One region of the Janthinobacterium sp. GW822-FHT07H11 genome, then DNA from elsewhere that is predicted to be linked to it. Evidence: predicted binding sites of a transcription regulator. Region 1 holds the regulator's gene; the other holds the start of a gene.
What was found. Region 1 encodes LexA, which represses DNA repair genes until DNA is damaged. Its sites were predicted from a motif close to ACTGTATNNNNATACAGT; they were not measured.
Positions count from the first base shown of each region.

Region 1 (3,068 bases):
CCAACAGCCTGTGGCAAACGGTGACGGGGCAAGGTATCGCCGTATCGTTCGTCGACGCCACCGATGTGGCCAACGTGGCGGCCGCCATCACGCCGGCCACGCGGATTGTATTCGTGGAAACTATTGCCAATCCGCGCACGCAGATCGCCGACCTGCAAAAAATCGGTGACTTGTGCCGCGAGAAAGGCATTTTGTATATCGTCGACAACACCATGACGACGCCCTACCTGTTCCGCCCGAAAGCCGTGGGCGCGGGCCTGGTGGTCAACGCCCTGACGAAATCCATCGGCGGCCACGGCAATGCGCTGGGCGGCAGCTTGACGGACACGGGCGTGTTCGACTGGACGCAGTATCCGAATATTTTCGAGAACTACAAGAAGGCGGCGCCGGCGCAGTGGGGCATCGCGCAAATCCGCGCCAAGGCCTTGCGCGACTTCGGCGCCTCGCTGGGTCCGGAAGCGGCGCACCATATCGCCGTCGGCGCGGAAACCATGGCCTTGCGCATGGACCGTACCTGCTCGAACGCGCTGGCGCTGGCCACCATGCTGGCCGCCGACCCGCGCGTGGCGGCAGTGCATTACCCGGGTTTGGCCTCGCACCCGCAGCACGCCTTGGCGACGGATTTGTTCCGCAGCTATGGTTCGCTGTTGAGCTTTGAATTGAAGGACGGCATCGACTGCTTCGATTTCCTCAATCGTCTCCATCTGGCTATTCCGGCCAGCAACCTCGGTGACACGCGCACCCTGGTCATTCCCGTCGCCCACACGATTTTCTATGAGATGGGCGCCGAGCGCCGCGCCAGCATGGGTATCGCCGAGTCGCTGATCCGCGTTTCCGTCGGTATCGAGGATGAGGTGGATTTGCTCGAGGATTTCCGCCAGGCACTCGATGTATAAGTCGCCGGACAAATGAAAAGGGCCGCAACAGTCATGCTGTTGCGGCCCTTTTTGTGTGCAGCGGTTTAATGCCAGCTGCGCATCAAGCCCACGGCCAGGCCTTCCAGGGCGAATTCATCTTCCGGCGACACGGTGATGACCTTGAAGTCCGGGTTTTCCGGCAGCAGTTCGATCACGGAACCCGTCTTCTTGTAGCGCTTGACGGTGACTTCGTCGCCGATGCGGGCCACGACGATCTGGCCGTTCTTGGCGCTGTCGACCTTCTTGACGGCCAATAGATCGCCATCCATGATGCCGGCGTCGCGCATGGACCAGCCGCGCACTTTCAGCAGGAAGTCGGGCTTGGCCGAAAACAGGGCCGGATCGACGTTGTAGCTCGCTTCCAGGTTTTCCTGCGCCAGGATGGGCGAGCCGGCCGCCACCCGGCCGATCAGCGGCAGCGACATCAGCAGGGCCGCCGGCACCTTCGATGGCGCTGTTTCAGCGGCAACGCCGATCAGGCGGATGCCGCGCGAAGTGCCCGGCGAAATCTCGATGGCGCCCTTGCGGGCCAGGGCCTGCAGATGTTCTTCGGCCGCATTGGCCGATTTGAAACCCAATTCGTTGGCGATCTCGGCACGGGTAGGGGGAAAACCCGTGTTTTCAATCGCGTCCTTGATCAGGTTCAGGATTTGTTCTTGTCGTGCTGTCAGCTTGATCATGAGCGGTGGGTGCATACTAAAATGCTGTCTATATGAACAGTCTGTATTTTTGTACAGTATCGCCGACTATGCAAGCGGATTTCGGGCTTTTTGCGTGATTTTGCAAGAAATAGTCGCGCCGGGCTGAAATGCGGGGGTGTGGCGACGTGCTGGTGGCCGTTGCGGAAGGAATGATTGAATACTTCGCCAATAGCGGTTATAATCTTCGGCTGACCTTCCCACACCCGTCTTGACGCCGGGGTGGGCGATTATCAATCCGACCTGAAGGAGTTTGCATGCGTCATTATGAAATAGTCTTTATCGTCCATCCGGACCAAAGCGAGCAAGTGCCCGCGATGATCGAACGCTACAAAGCCAGCGTAACCACCCGCGGCGGTTCGGTTCACCGCGTGGAAGATTGGGGCCGCCGTCAAATGGCTTACTCGATCCAAAAGCTGCCTAAAGCACACTACATCTGCCTGAACATCGAATGCGACAACGAGACCCTGGTCGAGTTGGAAACAGCATTCAAATTCAATGATGCCGTGTTGCGTCACCTGACCGTTAAAATGAAGAAAGCTGAAACAGCTCCTTCGCCGATGATGAAATCGGTACAACGCGAAGACGCGGCCAAAAGCCACCGCACCGAAGCACCAGCAGCCGCTCCAGCCGCAGCAGCAGCTTAATTCTTGACCAGGATCGTGCGCTGAACCAGCTACAAGTTACCGCCATCATTGCCGAGCGCGAAATATTGCGCTATACCCCGGCAGGGCTGCCGATTGTGAATGCAGTATTGCAACACAGTTCGCAGCAGATGGAAGCAGGAATTGCCCGTTTGACCGAGTTTGATGTTGCCGCGCTAGCCGCTGGCGAAATCTCAGGCCGGTTCAGTCAGGCAAGCTTGGGCGGGGTATATCAGTTCACGGGTTTCCTGGCCAGGAAGAGCCGCAACAGCAAGAGTTTGGTGTTTCACATCATTGATTTTAGTGCAGTCATTCCCGACTAGCGCATTTTAGATACAGGAGCCTGACATGGCATTCGGTAAAAAGTTCGACAAAAATAAGCTCAAGCTTAAAGAAAAACGCAAACAGCAAAATCCGTTGTTCAAACGCAAGAAGTTCTGCCGCTTCACCGCAGCTCACGTTGAGCAAGTCGACTACAAAGACGTCGACACGCTGAAAGACTTCGTCCAAGAAAACGGCAAGATCATGCCAGCACGCCTGACCGGTACCAAAGCGCACTACCAGCGCCAAGTCGACACCGCAATCAAGCGCGCTCGCTTCCTCGCGCTGCTGCCATACACCGATCTGCACCACGCTTAATCGGTCAGATATTCCTGGAGAAGAACTATGCAAATCATTCTGTTAGAAAAAGTTGTTAACGTCGGTAACCTCGGCGAAGTCGTCAAAGTCAAAGACGGTTACGCACGTAACTTCCTGATCCCACAACGCCTGGCACGTCGTGCCACGGCTTCGGCCGTTGCTGAATTCGA
Region 1 is NZ_CM179507.1:5,085,450-5,088,517, reverse strand. It holds gene AC3RCJ_RS22400 (cystathionine gamma-synthase family protein) at 1-896, shown strand, start outside; gene lexA (transcriptional repressor LexA) at 962-1,597, opposite strand; gene rpsF (30S ribosomal protein S6) at 1,873-2,262, shown strand; gene priB (primosomal replication protein N) at 2,283-2,582, shown strand; gene rpsR (30S ribosomal protein S18) at 2,608-2,898, shown strand; gene rplI (50S ribosomal protein L9) at 2,926-3,068, shown strand, end outside.

Region 2 (3,068 bases), 1.4 Mb from region 1:
GATGCGCACGCCCAGCAGGCGGATTTTCTTGTCGAACGGCACGCGCCGCAGGCAGTCGCGGCTGGCGCGCAGGATGGCGGCGGCGTCCGCCGTGGCGCTGGCCAGGGTGATGTCGCGCGTGACGGTGCTGAAATCCTCGAAGCGCAGCTTGATGCCCACCGTGCGCCCCGCCAGCGACTGTTTATCGAGGTCGCCCGCCACGCGCGTGCACAGGCTTTCCAGCTTTTCCGACAGGATGGCCCGGTCGCGCACCACTTGCAGGTCGCGCTCGAACGTCGTTTCGCGGCTGACGGACTTGGTTTCCCGGCTCGTCTGCACGGGACGCTCGTCGATGCCCAGCGCCGCCTGGCGCAGCCAGCCCGTGTACAGGTCGCCGAACTGCGTGCGCAGCATGGCCATGTCGGCGCGCGCCAGCTCGCCGATGGTGATAATGCCCAAGGCTTCCAGCTTGGCCGTGGCCTTTGGGCCGATGCCATTGATCTTCTTTGCCGGCAAGGGCCACACGCGCGTCTCGACATCCTCGGGCGCCAATATGGTGAGGCCGTCGGGTTTTTCCAGGTCGGAACAGATTTTTGCCAGCAATTTGTTCGGCGCCAGGCCGATCGAGCACGACAGGCCCGTCGCCTCGAACACGGCCGCCTTCAGGCGCGCCGCCATGGCCGGCGCCTGCTCGCCGTATTCGGTCAGGTCGACATAGATTTCATCGATGCCCACGTTCTGGATAATGGGGGCAAGATTGGCCACGGCTTGCTTGAAGCGGGCCGAATACTCGCGGTAAGCCTCGAAATCGGCCGGCAGCAGGATGCTGTCGGGCGCCAGTTTCGCCGCCTTCATGATGCCCATGGCGGAAAACACGCCAAACGCGCGCGCCGCATAGGTCGACGTCGTGACGACGCCGCGTCCCACATAGTCGCGCATGCGCGCAAACTGCCGCGTGCCGTCTTCCTGCAGCACGGGCTGCTGCAGCCGGCCGCCGCCGATCACCACCGGCTCGCCACGCAATTCCGGATATTTCAACAGTTCCACGGAGGCAAAGAAAGCGTCCATGTCCAGGTGGGCTATCCAGCGGCGGGCGGGCGGCTCGAGAAGTGGGCAGGCAGATGTGGTCAAGTACACCTCGCGGCAAGATACTGTAGTTATATACAGTATCGCTGGAAATGCCCGTGGATGCAAGTTGAAACGCACGGGCAACGTAGTTGCTTTTCTCAATGGCAAGATTACAATCCTGACACAACTATTCAAAGGAGTCGCCTTGTCCATCCCCCGTCACGCCTTGCACCGCATTGCCGCCTGCTCATCCATCCTGCCGGCCCTGCTGCTGTCCACGCTGGCGCCATCCGCGCTGGCCGCCGACGCCACCGCCGCCACCGCGCCCGTGGCCGCCAAGACCGCCTGGCAGGAAACGCGCCATGGCACCGTCGTCACGGACGACTACCGCTGGCTGCAAAAGAAGACCGATCCTGCCGTGATCGACTACCTGCATGCGGAAAACGCCTACACGGCCGCCGTCACGGCCCCTATCCAGCCGCTGGCCGACAAGCTGACTGCGGAAATCAAGGGCCGCATGCAGGAAGTGGACCTGTCCGTGCCCGCGCGCCAGGGCAATTTCTACTATTACACGCGCACGGAAGCGGGCAAGCAATATCCTGTCCACTGCCGCCGCCCTGTCGGTGCCGGCGGCGCCTACGATGCGCAGGCGGCCGAGGAAGTCCTGCTTGACCAGAATCAATTGGCCGAAGGCCACAAATTTTTTGCCGTGCGCGCCTTTGCCGTCAGCCCGAACGAGCAGTTGCTGGCCTACACCACCGACACGACGGGTTTCCGCCAGTACGAGCTGCACGTCAAGGATTTGAAGACGGGCAAGCTGCTGGCCGATGCCATGCCGCGCGTCACCTCGCTGGCCTGGGCGGCAGACAACGCCACGCTGATGCTGGCCCAGGAAGACGCCACCACCAAGCGGTCGGACCGTTTGTTCCGCCTGACCCTGGGTAGCGCGCCGCAGCAGGTCTACCACGAGCCGGTGGAACAATTCGCCATCCAGGTGGGCCGCACACGCGACAAGCAGTTCTTTGTGCTGACCTCGGGCAGCACGGACACCAGCGACGTGCTGCTGCTGCCAACGAGCAAGCCGGAAGGCAGTTTCCACAGCGTGCTGCAACGCGAGAAGGGCCACCGCTACAACGTCGAACACCGCGACGGCCAGCTGTATATTCTGACCAACAAGGATGCGAAGAATTTCCGCGTCGTCAGCGCGCCCTTGTCCGCGCCGCAGCCGAAGCACTGGAAGAGCGTCGTGCCGCACAACAAGGATGCCGTGATCCAGTCCATCGATGTGTTCCAGGGCTACCTGGTGGTGATGGAAAAGGCGCGCGCCCTGAACCGCGCGCGCATCTTTGATTTTGCGCACAAGAACTGGAAAACCGTGCAGTTCGACGACCCCGTCTACCTGGCCACGGCGGCCGGCACGCCGGAGTTTTCTGCCACGCAATTTCGCATGTCGTACCAGTCGCCCGTCACGCCGCCCACCGTCATCGACGTCAACATGCAAGATGGCAAGCGCACGGTGCTGAAACAGCAGGAAATCGTCGGCGGCTTTGACGGCAGCCGCTACACGACGCAGCGCCTGTGGGTGAAGGCGCGCGACGGCGTGCAAGTGCCGCTGTGGATCGTCTACAAGAAGGGCGTCAAGCTCGACGGTTCCGCCCCGCTGCTGCTGTATTCGTATGGTTCCTACGGCATCTCGACGGAAGCCAGCTTTGCCATCAGCCGCATCAGCCTGCTGGAGCGCGGCGTCATCTATGCGCAGGCGCATATCCGCGGCGGCACCGACATGGGCGAAGCCTGGCATGAAGACGGCATGCTGATGAAGAAGAAAAACACCTTCAACGACTTCATCGACAGCGCCGACTACCTGGTGCGCGAAAAATGGACGAGCCCGAACCGCCTCATCATCCAGGGCGGCAGCGCGGGCGGCTTGCTGATGGGCGCCGTCGTCAACATGCGCCCCGAGCTGTTCCACGCCGTGCACGCGGCCGTGCCGTTTGTCGACGTGATGAACACCATGATGG
Region 2 is NZ_CM179507.1:95,350-98,417, forward strand. It holds gene dinB (DNA polymerase IV) at 1-1,110, opposite strand, end outside; gene AC3RCJ_RS00400 (S9 family peptidase) at 1,253-3,068, shown strand, end outside.
Region 2: a site for LexA is predicted at 1,130-1,147, ahead of dinB (DNA polymerase IV). Genes of this name have one in related genera too.